Regions from separate parts of the Endobacterium panacihumi genome, predicted to be linked through region 2. Evidence: riboswitches for the same ligand, from Rfam matches in the RefSeq annotation. Region 2 holds a riboswitch; each other region holds the start of a gene.
The links. A riboswitch is a leader RNA that binds a small molecule or an ion and turns the genes downstream of it on or off. The one in region 2 is predicted to bind cobalamin.

Region 1: it holds a riboswitch for cobalamin, as region 2 does, so the genes downstream of both, ACRQ1B_RS18860 (ABC transporter substrate-binding protein) here and ACRQ1B_RS20280 (DUF1636 family protein) in region 2, are expected to answer to the same signal.
Region 3: it holds a riboswitch for cobalamin, as region 2 does, so the genes downstream of both, nrdH (glutaredoxin-like protein NrdH) here and ACRQ1B_RS20280 (DUF1636 family protein) in region 2, are expected to answer to the same signal.

What each region holds. Positions count from the first base shown of each region.
Region 1 covers NZ_JBOZRA010000004.1:148,369-152,922, reverse strand. The annotation lists gene ACRQ1B_RS18870 (mannitol dehydrogenase family protein) at 1-47, opposite strand, end outside; gene ACRQ1B_RS18865 (GntR family transcriptional regulator) at 276-1,166, shown strand; cobalamin riboswitch at 1,252-1,487, shown strand; partial or broken gene ACRQ1B_RS18860 (ABC transporter substrate-binding protein) at 1,736-2,686, shown strand; gene ACRQ1B_RS18855 (FecCD family ABC transporter permease) at 2,718-3,725, shown strand; gene ACRQ1B_RS18850 (ABC transporter ATP-binding protein) at 3,722-4,522, shown strand; gene ACRQ1B_RS18845 (pseudoazurin) at 4,519-4,554, shown strand, end outside.
Region 2 covers NZ_JBOZRA010000005.1:47,001-51,554, reverse strand. The annotation lists gene ACRQ1B_RS20290 (cobyric acid synthase) at 1-1,024, opposite strand, end outside; gene cobO (cob(I)yrinic acid a,c-diamide adenosyltransferase) at 1,033-1,647, opposite strand; cobalamin riboswitch at 1,762-1,968, shown strand; gene ACRQ1B_RS20280 (DUF1636 family protein) at 2,071-2,490, shown strand; gene cobW (cobalamin biosynthesis protein CobW) at 2,513-3,550, shown strand; gene cobN (cobaltochelatase subunit CobN) at 3,550-4,554, shown strand, end outside.
Region 3 covers NZ_JBOZRA010000002.1:462,149-466,702, forward strand. The annotation lists gene nrdE (class 1b ribonucleoside-diphosphate reductase subunit alpha) at 1-1,790, opposite strand, end outside; gene nrdI (class Ib ribonucleoside-diphosphate reductase assembly flavoprotein NrdI) at 1,787-2,197, opposite strand; gene nrdH (glutaredoxin-like protein NrdH) at 2,209-2,430, opposite strand; cobalamin riboswitch at 2,725-2,944, opposite strand; gene ACRQ1B_RS13955 (substrate-binding domain-containing protein) at 3,182-4,081, shown strand; gene ACRQ1B_RS13960 (sugar ABC transporter ATP-binding protein) at 4,284-4,554, shown strand, end outside.

The DNA of each region.
Region 1 (4,554 bases), on a different contig from region 2:
GCCTGGAGAAAACGGCTGGTGCCGAACTGTAAAATGATGCCCGTCATGGACGCTCCGCCCTGATCTGATAACTGTTTGAAACAAGGATCGGTCGAGGCGCAGCAGGCCGACAGAAATGCAATTCGCGTCGCATGCTCCCTCTCCCGTAACATGCATTAAAACTGTTCTTTTGGGATAAAAGACAATTGCCTTGCAGGCAATTTGTTTTTTATATAAAAAGAGCATTCATAAAAAACAGCTTCTGCCAAGTGTCATTTCAAGGCGCTCTCCCGGTCATGAAAACCAATGCTCTTTTCAAGCGCAGCTATAATCAGGCCCTCGACATGCTGGCCGATGCGCAGGCCGGTGCGCCGCTGCCTTCCGAGCCGGCCATGGCTGCGACACTCGGTATCAGCCGCACGACGGTGCGCGCCGTGTTGGCGGCGTTGTCCATGCGCGGCATCGTCGCGGTTGAAGGTCGCGCCAAGCAGCAATTGCGTCTGCCGAAGCGTAGTGACTATCTCGCCGATGCCGATATGGAACCGCTGGCCGATATGGTCGAGCGCAAGTTCATGGCATGGTTGGTCGGTCCCGATTGCAGCCCCGGACAAGTCATCAACGGTTTGGATCTTGCCCGCCAGTTCGGCGTGTCCACGTCAGCCATTCGTGACTGCCTCAATAAATTCAGCCATTTCGGTCTTCTGGAGCGCCAGAGCAACGGGCGCTGGCGCACGCTGGGCCTGACTGTGGATTTTGTCGGCGAGCTTTTTGATATGCGCGAGTTGATCGAGTTTCGGGCCGTCGATCGTTTTGTCGCTCTCCCGAAAGATGATCTGCTTTGGGGCGAATTGTCGCTGATCGAGGAAGAGCATCATGCAATCCTTGCCGATTTCAATAATCGCGGCCGCGATTTTTCCGACCTTGATCATCGGTTCCACAAGCTGGTGGATAGTGCCGTGCCGAACCGGTTTCTCGGCAATATCCAGGGCGTAATGTCGGTGATTTTTCACTATCATTACCAGTGGAACAAAAGAGATGAAGTGGCCCGCAATCATCGCGCGCTGCACGAGCATCTGGCCTATATCGACGGTTTGAAAAGCGGTGATCCCGCAAGGGCGCGCGAGGCATGCCGCCTGCACCTGCACACCGCGCGATCGACCATGCTGACGTCCATCGACCTTGCCTGATGCAAAACAGGCAGCATATTTTATCTTGACACGTAATGATATTACATAACATACACTATTGCCATTGACGGCGGGCACATCTGCCAGCTAACTCAGCGGCGACGGTTTCCAGCGCCGAAAGCAATGGAATTAAAAGGGAACACGGTGCGGATCCGATTTATCAGATCTCAATGCCGTGGCTGCCCCCGCAACTGTAAGCGGATCACCGTCCATCCTCGAGATGCCCGAAGGGTATCTGGCCACTGTGTCGTGATCGGCATGGGAAGGCAGGTGGACGGCATGTTCGTGAGCCAGGAGACCTGCCGTCAGGACAGAACTATCGTTACGGGCGGGGATGCCCGGAAGAGGATCACGTTATGACGCTTCCATGCGCTTGTGCGCACTCCATGGTCTTTATCCCTTTTTCGTCGATGTCGACTGTCCGCCGGCAAGCGTTCTGATACGCGCTGTCGCCCTCCATCGATCACACATTTCCAGGAGAGACCATGTTTCATTTTTCACGCCTGTCGGTCTGCGCAGGTTTGCTGGCTTCGGCCGTCGCGATCCTTCCATTTTCGACCCCGGTACAGGCTGCCGAAACCCAGTACCCTTTGACCATCAAGAATTGCGGTCTTGAACTGACCTTCAAACAGGCACCGTCGCGCACGGTGTCGGTTGGCCAGAGCGTCACCGAAGTGCTTTATCTGCTTGGCCTGTCGGACAGGGTGGTTGGCACGGCGCTCTGGGTCAGTCCGGTGCTGAAGGGGTTTGAGGAAACGAACGCCAAGGTCGAGCGCCTGGCCGACAACGATCCGAGTTTCGAAGCGGTGATCGGCAAGAAGCCGGATCTGGTGACGACCCAGTTCCAGTGGCAGATCGGTCCGGAAGGTGTGGTGGGCACGCCTGCCCAGTTCGCCGAACTCGGCGTGCCGGTCTATACCTCGCCGGCCGATTGCGTCGGCAAGGACAATTCCGGTGGTGGTGATGGCGTACGCACCGGCGTGTTTTCTATGGAGCTGATCTATCAGGAAATCCGTGATCTGGCGAAGATCTACAACGTTCAGGATCGTGGCGAAGAAGTTGTCGCCGATCTCAAGAAGCGCGAAGAAGCCGCGCGTACAAAGATCGCTTCGGCGGATGGCAAGCTCTCGGCCGTCTTCTGGTTCTCCAGTGCCGAACTCGATATCGATCCTTATGTCGCTGGTCGCCACGGCGCGCCGGGCTACATCATGTCGGCGCTCGGTATCAAGAATGTGATCGAGAGCGATGAGGAATGGCCGACCGTCGGCTGGGAAACCATCGCCAAGGCCAACCCGACGATGATCGTTGCCGGCAAGATGGATCGCCGCCGGTTCCCGGCCGATGATGTCGCCGTCAAGCACAAGTTCCTCAAGGAAGATCCCGTCGCCAGCCTGATGCCTGCCGTGAAAGAAGGCCATGTCTTCGAAATGGATGCGCAGGCTATGAACCCGACCATCCGCACCGTCGAGGGACTGGAAAAGCTGGCTGATGCCATCGCCGCCTCGGGCCTTGCCAAATAAGCTGATAGCGGTGGAACATATAACGTCAAAAATGAGTAGAACGGGCGTCGCACTTGCGGCGCTCGTCATCCTTGCCGTTGCGCTAGTCGCCGGGGCGGCGATTGGCGAAACCTCCATTCCATTTGATGTCGTGTTGAAAACGGTCGCCAACCGCGTTTTCGGCGCCGGCTACCCGCTGGAACCACTCGACGAGGGCATCGTCTGGGCCTATCGCCTCAGTCGCGCTGTCGTTGCTGCCTGTTGCGGCGCCTCGCTGGCAATCGCCGGTGCCGTGCTGCAGTCGCTGCTGCGCAATCCGCTGGCGGATCCCTACATTCTCGGCATTTCCGCCGGTGCCTCCACCGGTGCAGTTGCCGTAGCGCTTCTGGGTTTTGGCGCGGGAATGCTGACCATGCCAATGGGTGCGCTCGCGGGCGCGCTTGCCGCTTTCCTGCTCGTCAGCCTGCTGGCCATGCGCGCCGGCAGCGGCAGCAATGCTATCATCCTTGCCGGCGTTGCAGGCTCGCAGATGTTCAATGCGCTGACCTCCTTCGTCGTGACCAAGTCGGCGACGGCCGAGCAGGCGCGCGGCATCATGTTCTGGCTGCTCGGCAATCTGTCAGGTGTGCGCTGGCCGGATGTCGGTCTGGCGCTGCCGGTCACGATCATCGGTCTTCTCATTTGTCTCTGGCATGTCCGCGCACTCGACGCCTTCGCCTTCGGCAATCAGGCGGCCGCCTCGCTCGGCATCCGCGTGCGCCGCGTTCAGGTCGTCCTGATCTGTACAGCCGCCGCGATGACGGCCGCGATGGTCTCGCTGGTCGGCTCGATCGGCTTTATCGGCCTCGTCATCCCTCATGCGGCACGGCTCATCGTCGGTGTTCGACATGGGCGTCTGCTGCCGGTAACGGCATTGGTCGGGGCCGTTTTCATGATCGTCGCCGATATCCTTTCGCGCACCATCGTTTCCGGGCAGGTGCTGCCAATCGGTGTGATCACGGCTCTGTTCGGTGCCCCGGCATTTGCCTTCATTCTCGGGCAGAAGAGGACGCGACCATGAAGCTTTCTGCCCGAAATCTCAGCTGGTCCGCCGGCAGTCTGGAAATCGTGCGTGACGTTTCCTTCGACGTCGCGCCGGGTGAGTTTCTCGGCATTATCGGCCCCAACGGTTCCGGCAAAAGCACGTTGCTCTCGATGCTGGCCGGCATTCGCAAACCGCTTTCCGGACATGTGAGGCTGGGTGATGCGGCGATAAAATCCATCGGCAGCCGCCACATTGCTCAAAAGCTTGCGTTTGTGGAGCAACAGGCGGAAACCACCGAAAGAATTACGGCGCGTCAAGCCGTCGAACTGGGCCGAACGCCGTATCTTGGGCCGCTATCCGGATGGTCCCTGGAGGATGACGCGATCGTCAACGCGGCGCTTGAAAACGTCGATATGATCGATAAGGCAGAGCGCTTTTGGCATCATCTTTCCGGGGGAGAACGCCAGCGTCTGCATATCGGGCGAGCGTTGGCACAGGAGCCGCGCGTCCTGCTTCTCGACGAGCCGACCAACCACCTCGATATCGGTCACCAGATCGATCTGCTCGATCTGGTACGCCGCCAGGACCTGACGGTGGTGGCGGCGCTGCACGATCTCAACCATGCCGCCATGTTCTGCGATCGCATTGCCATCATGGATCAAGGCAGGCTGACTGCCATAGGTGCGCCAGCGGAGGTTCTGACTTCGGACACGATAAGTGCCGTCTTCGGTGTGGACGCGACCGTCTGTGAAGACGAAGACGGCCTCTGTCATGTCCGCTTCCGGGCCAGCGATCGCAAACGCAATTCCTCCAGAAAGGACGATATTTCATGATCAAGATTTTTAGCCTGCTCTTTGCCATGCTG
Region 2 (4,554 bases):
CGAGCATCTGGTAACCGCCACAGAGACCAAGCACATAACCGCCGCGACGCACATGGCCAGCAAGATCGATATCGAAACCGGCGGCCTTGAAGGCGGCGAGATCGGCGATGGTCGCCTTCGATCCCGGCAAAAGCACAAGATTGGCATCAGCTGGCAGAGGCTGCCCCGGACGCACGCGCACCACATCGACATCCGGTTCGGCATCGAGCGGATCGAGATCGTCGAAATTGGAAATATGCGGCAGGACCGGCACGGCAATTCGAATTTTTGCCCCCGTCTTGTCGATGGCGAGGCTATCCAGCGCCAGAGCATCTTCTGCTGGCAGACGGCGGGCTTCGGAAAAGAACGGCAAAAGGCCAATTCTCTGCCAGCCGGTATGCGCTTCGATCATCGCCATGCCATCGGCAAACAGGGTGGGATCCCCACGAAACCGGTTGACGATGAATCCGCGGATCATCGCCGCGTCGTCGGTATCCAGCACCAGTTTGGTGCCGGAAATGCTGGCGATCACACCGCCACGATCGATATCGCCGATCAGGATGACCGGCACATCGGCGGCGCGGGCAAAACCCATATTGGCGATATCGTTGCCACGCAGATTGACTTCCGAGGCACTGCCCGCCCCTTCGACCAGCACGATATCGGCCTGTGATTTCAGTAGTTCGAAGCTTTCCATGACACGCGGCATCAGGGACGCCTTCATGCCCTGATATTCCGAGGCCTTCGCATTGCCCTGCACACGCCCCTGCACGACGACCTGTGCACCAACCTCGCTCTGCGGTTTCAACAAAACTGGGTTCATATGCACCGACAGCGGCACTTTTGCCGCCCGCGCCTGCAACGCCTGTGCCCGGCCAATCTCGCCGCCATCGGCCGTAACGGCGGCATTGTTGGACATGTTCTGCGGCTTGAACGGCTGCACCTTCAAACCGCGATTGGTCAGCGCACGCGCAAGGCCTGCGACAAGCAGCGACTTGCCGACATCCGAGCCGGTTCCCTGAAACATCAGCGCGCGTGCAGTCATGGCTTTTCTCAAAACTCGATGCCGGACTGGGCTTTTACGCCCGCTTTAAAATGATGTTTGACCAGCGACATTTCAGTGACCGTGTCGGCCGCCTCGATCAGCGCCGGCTTGGCGTTGCGGCCGGTGATGACCACGTGCAAATCTTCGCGACGGGCTTTCAACGACGCGATGACGGCGTCGAGATCAAGATAATCGTAACGCAGGGCGATGTTGAGTTCATCGAGCAGCAGAAGGCCGATGGTCGGATCGGCCATCAGTTCCTCGGCCTTGGCCCAGGCGCGTTCGGCAGCGGCGACATCGCGCTTCAGATCCTGCGTTTCCCAAGTAAACCCCTCGCCCATCGTATGCCATTCGACGCGATCGCCAAACAGTTCCAGTGCCGGGCGCTCGCCGGTTTCCCATGCCCCCTTGATGAACTGCACGACACCAACGCGACGCCCGTTTCCGAGCATGCGCAGGGCCAGGCCGAAAGCCGCCGTCGACTTGCCTTTGCCGGGACCTGTATTGACGATGAGAAGGCCCTTTTCGATGGTCTTTTCCGCCACTTCGGCATCCTGAACCGCCTTGCGGTTGGCCATTTTGCGCTGATGGCGCTCGGCTTCCTGCTGGTCGATATCTTTCATCTGTGTGCTCCCGTGGTGGCTGCTTGCGGCGAAGCGCGGACTATAGGGGATTCGTTTCGCGCGGCAATCCGGGCCTTCCATAAGAGCGTTTGCATTGACAGTGCAGGCACCGACGCCTAGGGAAAGGGTGACGGTCTTTTCCCGGCAACGGGAAAAGCTAAGAGGGAACGTGGTAACGTCGATTTTCCGGCTTCAAACCACGGCTGCCCCCGCAACTGTAGGCGGTTAGCCCCGCACCACGCCACTGAAAGCGATTTCGGGAAGGCGGCGATAGGGCGACGATCCGCAAGCCAGGAGACCTGCCGTCACAGACAAAAGAATCCGACCGGGCGGGGTGCTCCGGCAAGGATGTTTTCAAGGCACGGCAACCATCAGGTTTTCGCGCTCGGCACCCCGCATGTTTTGAACCAACGGGGTAGAGACTTGGATTTTATTCAGTCCAATGACAGGCAGCAAAACGACATCACGGCGGCAAAACCGTCGGTGACTATTTTTGTGTGCGCCAGCTGTCGTACCAGCGAAGGGTCCACGGAAGAGCCGCGGCAGGGCACGCACCTGCTCAATGCCACCATGGGTGCGGCGGCCGAGCAGGCCCCCGACATCACCATCAAGAGCGTCAACTGTCTTTCCAACTGCAAGCGTGGGCCGAGCGCGGTCATCGCAAGGCAGGATGGCTGGACCTATGTGTTTGGCCATTTGGCGCTGGAAAATGCCGCCGACCTGATCACCGGTGCCGAACTGATCGCCACATCCGCCGACGGCCTGATGCCCTGGAAAGGCCGCCCGGACTGTCTGAAACGCAACATGATCGCCCGTATTCCGCCTTTCGACTTCAACGCATAGACCGACATTCAGGAAAAAGCTCATGACCGCCAATCTCGCCCGTATTCCCTGCACCGTCGTCACCGGTTTTCTCGGCGCCGGCAAAACCACGCTTCTGCGCCACACATTGCAGAACCTTGAAGGCAAGCGCCTTGCCGTCATCGTCAACGAGTTCGGCGATGTCGGCATCGACGGCGAGATCCTGAAAAGCTGCGGCATCGAAAACTGCCCGGACGACAACATCGTCGAGCTGGCAAACGGCTGCATCTGCTGCACCGTTGCCGACGATTTTGTGCCGGCGATCGACAGGATTCTGGCGCTTGAGCCAAAGGTCGACCACATCCTCATCGAAACCTCGGGTCTCGCCCTGCCCAAGCCGCTCGTGCAGGCCTTTCAATGGCCTAGCGTGAAAAGCCGCGTGACGGTCGATGGCGTTGTCGCTGTGGTCGATGGCCTGGCTCTAGCGGAAGGCCGTGTCGCCGACGACATGGAAGCGCTGGCCGCCCAGCGGGCTGAAGACGATAGCCTGGATCATGACAACCCGGTGGAAGAGGTGTTTGAAGATCAGATCGCCTGCGCCGATCTCGTTATTCTCACCAAGGCCGACCTTCTGGACGCAAAGGGCCTGGAAATCGCCACCGCACATGTGACCGAACACTTGCCACGCGCCGTGCGCATCGTGCCGGCCGCCAATGGAGTCGTCGATCCGGCCGTGTTCATCGGCCTTGGCCTTGCCGTCGAAGACGACATCGAGAACCGCAAGACCCATCACGACGACGAACTGGACCACGAACACGACGATTTCGACAGCTTCGTGCTGGATGTGCCGGCAATTGCCGATCCGGCGGAGCTGAGCCAGCGCATCGCCGATGTGACGGCTGCCGAAAAGGTTCTGCGTATCAAGGGCTATGTGGAAGTGGCCGGCAAGCCGATGCGGCTTCTGGTGCAGGCTGTCGGCCCGCGCGTGAACCATTATTTCGACCGCCCCTGGGCTGCCAATGAAGAGCGTCGTTCGCGTCTCGTCATCATCGGCGAAAAGGGCATCGATGCAGCAAAGATCGAAAAGATCCTGGCAGCCTGATGCACATTCTCGCCACCACGTCTTCGTCGCTTGACGACCTGATCGAACCGGTCGATCTCGACCAGACGCCGGGCGACGTGGTGGTGCTGTCCTTTACCGACAGCGATCTGAACGGCATTGCCTCCGCATGGGCAAAAGCCGAGGCAGGCAGCGGTGGCGACACAATGCCGTCGCTCAGGCTCGCCAATATTTCCGAACTGCGCCACCCGATGTCGGTCGACCTTTGGATCGATAAGGTGGCGCGGTTCGCAAAACTCATTCTCGTGCGGGTTCTCGGCGGCCATGACCGTTGGCCTTACGGCGCCGACGAACTGGCCCGCATGGCGCGCGCGCGTGGCGTGACGCTGGTCATGTTGCCCGGCGAATGCAGCGAGCGCGATGCCAGGCTGGCGGCGGGATCCACAGTTTCGACGGAGGAACTCGACCGGCTTCTTTCGTATTTTCGCGAAGGTGGTCCGCAGAATTTGACGCTTCTGGCCACGCGGCTGATCAGGCTTGCGAGAGGCGAAACGGCTGATATGGCCGATGCCGTGAGCGTACCAAAGGCCGGGTTTTATCATCCCGGCCAAGGCGTCCTTGAAACACCCGATCCGCTTCTGTCCACGATGCCGGGGGCGGCCATCGTGCCGATCCTTTTTTACCGTTCCATGCTTCTGGCCAGTGACGTAGCGCCGATCGATGCCCTGTTCGACGCGCTGCGCGAGAAAAACATTCTGGCCGTTCCGGTCTTTGTGGCTGGCCTCAAGGACAAGACATCGCTGGCCTTTGTCGAAGCGGCGATGAACGGCATGAAGCCGTCCGCGATCATCACCGCCACCGCCTTTGCCAGCGGCGCGGATGACGAGGGCAAAACCTTTTTCGATCGTCTGGGCGTGCCGGTTCTGCAGGTCATTGTTGCCACCACACGACGAGATGCATGGCTCGAAAACCGACGCGGGCTGGGGCCTGCGGATCTGGCCATGCATGTGGTTCTACCGGAACTGGATGGGCGGATACTCGCCGGT
Region 3 (4,554 bases), on a different contig from region 2:
GACGTCGAGTGGTTGATGTAGGAGATCGAGCCGGTGGGCGGCACTGCCTGCAGGTTCTGGTTATAGAGCCCGCCTGCCATGACCTCGGCCTTCAATTGCCGCCAGTCTTCCTGCGTCGGGATATGAATGCTCGCCGTTTCGAACAGCTCGGTCACGCGCGGCGTTTCCGGCCGCCATTCCTGTTCGGTGTATTTGTCGAAATATTCGCCGGACGCGTATTTCGAGTTTTCAAAGCCCTTGAAGCTTTTTCCCTTCTCCACCGCAAGCCGGTTGGAGGCGCGTACGGCGTGATAGGCGACTGTGTAGAAATAGATATTGGTGAAATCGACGCCTTCTTCCGAGCCGTAGAAAATCCGCTCGCGGGCGAGATAACCGTGCAGGTTCATCTGGCCGAGGCCGATCGCGTGGCTGTCTTCATTGCCCTTGGCGACTGAAGGCACCGAGGTGATGTTGCTCATTTCGGACACGGCAGTCAGCGCGCGGATCGAGGTTTCGATCGTCTGGCCGAAATCGGTACTGTCCATCGCGGCCGCGATATTGAGCGAGCCGAGATTGCAGGAAATGTCCTTGCCCATCTTGGAATAGGAGAGGTCGTCGTTGAACTCGCTCGCATCGCTGACCTGCAGGATTTCCGAGCAGAGATTGCTCATGGTGATGCGACCGGCAATCGGGTTCGCCCTGTTCACCGTGTCCTCGAACATGATGTAGGGATAACCGCTTTCGAACTGGATTTCGGCGATGACCTGGAAGAATTCGCGCGCCTTGATCTTCTTCTTGCGTATACGGCCGTCCTCGACCATTTCCTGATATTTTTCGCTCACCGAAATCTCGGTGAACGGCACGCCGTAAAAACGCTCCACATCATGCGGCGAGAACAGGTACATGTCCTCGTTGTTGCGGGCGAGTTCAAAGGTAATGTCGGGAATGACGACGCCGAGCGACAGCGTCTTGATGCGGATTTTTTCGTCGGCATTTTCGCGCTTGGTATCGAGAAAACGCATGATGTCCGGGTGATGGGCATGCAGGTAGACGGCTCCTGCTCCCTGCCGCGCACCCAGCTGGTTGGCATAGGAGAAACTATCCTCCAGCAGTTTCATCACCGGAATGACGCCCGACGACTGGTTTTCGATCTGCTTGATCGGTGCGCCCATTTCGCGAAGGTTGGTAAGCGACAGCGCCACACCGCCGCCGCGCTTGGAAAGCTGCAGCGCCGAATTGATCGAGCGGCCGATGCTTTCCATGTTATCTTCCACGCGCAGGAGGAAGCAGGAGACGAGTTCGCCGCGCTGTTTCTTGCCGGCATTGAGGAAGGTCGGCGTTGCCGGCTGGAAACGGCCGGAAATGATCTCGTCGACGAGATCGCGGGCAAGCTTTTCATCGCCGCGGGCCAGCGCCAGCGCCACCATGCAGACGCGGTCCTCGTAGCGCTCGAGATAGCGTTTCCCGTCAAACGTCTTCAGCGTGTAGCTGGTGTAATATTTGAAAGCGCCCAAAAAGGTCGGGAAGCGGAATTTCTTGTCATAGGCGTGGTCGAACAGGTCACGCACGAAATTGAAAGAATACTGGTCGAGAACCTCCTGCTCGTAATAACCTTCGGTCACAAGGTAATCGAGCTTTTCCCGCAGGTTATGGAAGAACACCGTGTTCTGGTTCACGTGCTGCAGAAAATACTGCTTTGCCGCCTGCCGGTCGCGGTCGAGCTGGATTTTTCCATGCTCGTCATAAAGATTCAGCATGGCGTTGAGGGCATGGTAATCCAGCCCCGTCTCGGGTGGCTTGGCCGTTGTCACTGGTTTGTCGAAGCTTGTCGCGTCCAAAATCGTTCCAATCCGTGTCTGACGTTGTCGACATCTTCCTGCGTGCCCAGAAGCTCGAACTTGTAAAGAAATGGCACCTGGCACTTGGCGGAAATGATGTCCCCGGCGATGCAATAGGCTGCGCCGAAATTGGTGTTGCCCGCGGCAATGACGCCGCGGATGTTGGATCTGTTGTCCGCATCGTTGAGGAAGCGGATCACCTGTTTGGGAACGGCGCCCTTGTTTTCGCCGCCGCCATAGGTCGGAACGATCAGGACGAACGGGTTGGGTGCGCAAAGCGCCTCATCGCTGCAGATCGGAATGCGCCGGGCGGTCAGACCCAGCTTTTCCACGAACCGATGGGTGTTTTCCGATTTCGTGGAGAAATAGACGACGCTCATCGCGATGATGGTCAGGCGAGGGCGCTGATCATGTCCGGGCGAAAACCTGCCCAATGCTGCTCGCCGGCAATGACCACAGGCACCTGGCGGTAGCCGAGGCCCTGCACGAGGTCATAAGCCTCGGCATCTGCGGACACGTCGATAATGGTGTAGTCGATGCCCTGACGGTCGAGCGCGCGGGTGGTTGCGGTGCACTGGACGCAGGCGGGCTTGCTGTAGACGGTGATGGTCATGGTCGTTCCTCGTGAAAAATGAGCATGCGGAAGCGTTCGCACCTCGGTCGATGTCCGGGCGAAGATGACGGGAAATGAAGGTGTCGCTGTCGGTGGCCGAGCGTCAGGCGCTCGTCGTGGCCACGCTGCGCCGCAAACCCGCAAACCGACATGGGTAGATGGGCCGACGCATCGACTGCTTGCAGAAACTCAAGAACATAAAACTTCACCCCGAAGCATTTTTGCGGGACATTCGGGGAGGCGCATGCGCAGGATCATCCCGCACCTATACGCGACCTTCGGACACCCCGCCCGTGGACGTTTCCGTGCAAGGCAGGTCTCCTGGCTTGCGGGTCACGGCATTCGTTCCGCCTTCCCAACGCTTTTGGCGTCAGTGGCCTGCTCGATCGAATGCTCGCCGCTTACAGTTGCGGGGGCAGCTCCGGCATTATGGCACCCGTCATGGGTATCACGCACCGAATTCCCGTCTTAGCTTCCGATGCGAATCGGAAGAACCTTGAACACTATATATGGTAGACGAGGCAAAAATTTCGTCAACGGATATGTTGTTTCGGCTCGGTCAAGTCTGGGGAAAACGAGGGGGCTTGCCGCACGAGGTCACGGTCACCGAAACTTTTTCACGTAAATTTATTTACGTACGAATTCAAAAATATTGACGCGCGTAAAATTTAGGACATATGATGAAAAATCAGCCGGCAAGAGGAGGCCCGCCGGCTGGATGTGTGCTCATAAGGCCTCAAGGACGGGAGGAATGAATATGACCCTCAAGAATTTCGCAAAGACGCTGCTGGTTTCCGCCAGCCTCACGCTCGCCGCTGCCGCTGCCCATGCCGAAGGCATCGGTGCATCGTTGCTCACGCAGCAGCATCCTTTCTATAACGAGCTTGCCAAGGCGATCACCGCTGAAGCCAAGGCCAAAAATGTGTCGGTCGAGATCTCGATCGCCAACCAGGACCTCAACAAGCAGCTCGCCGATATCGAAGACTTCATCGTCAAGGGCGTCGACGTCATCATCATGTCGCCGGTCGACAGCAAGGGCGCTCTTGCCGCCGTTGCCCGCGCTGAAGCAGCCGGCATCAAGGTCATCACCGTCGACGTTCCTGTCGAAGGCGCCAAGGTCGCCTCCTATATCGGCACCGACAACTATGCCGGCGGCGTCAAGGCCGGTGAACTGATGGCCGAACAGCTCGGCGGCAAGGGCCAGGTCGCGATCATCGATTACCCGCTCGTGCAGTCGGTGGTGAACCGCGTCAACGGCTTCAAGGAAGCCATTGCCAAGCATCCGGACATCAAGATCGTGTCGATCCAGACCGGCATCACCCGCGCCGAAGCGCTGGCCGTTGCCCAGAACATGCTGCAGGCCAACCCGGAAATCGGCGGCATTTTCGGGTTCGGTGACGACGCTGCACTCGCTGCTGCCGTTGCCGTCAAATCCTCGGGCCTGACCGGCAAGGTCAAGGTCATCGGTTTCGACGGCATGCCGGAAGCCATCAAGGCAGTCGATGCAGATCCGGATTTCGTCGGCGTCATCCAGCAGTTCCCGGACCAGATGGGCAAGCTTGCCGTCGAAACCGCGATCAAGCTGCAGGCAGGCGAGGAAGTGCCGGCCGAACAGCCGATCGTTCCCGGCGTTTACACCAAGAAGCAGTAAGTCCTCCCAAGACGCTCTGCGCATGAGGCCATCTCTGTTTTGAGGCTGCCTCCTCCGGTGGTCCGCTCCCCCAGGCGGGCCACCGGGCATCTGCGGATTGTTCGAAGCCGCCCGCCGATGCGGTGCACGATCTGCATGATCAGGAATAGGGAGCAGCTTTCGCCGCAGTGGTGGTGTGAAGCGCTCGTTGAAAGGTGACGCCATGGAAACCTCAGGCGACAACGTGATCCTTGAGATCAAGGACATGTCCAAGGAATTCGGGGCCGTGAAGGCGCTGAAGAACATGCAGCTTTCGGTGAAGCCGGGCCGTGTTCATACCATTCTCGGCGAAAATGGTGCCGGCAAATCGACGCTGATGAAGATTCTCGCGGGCGTCTACCAGCCCACGACGGGAACCATCATGCTCGACGGCCAGCCCTATGCGCCGACCAATCCGCAGGATGCCGCCAAGGCCGGCCTCACCATCGTGTTTC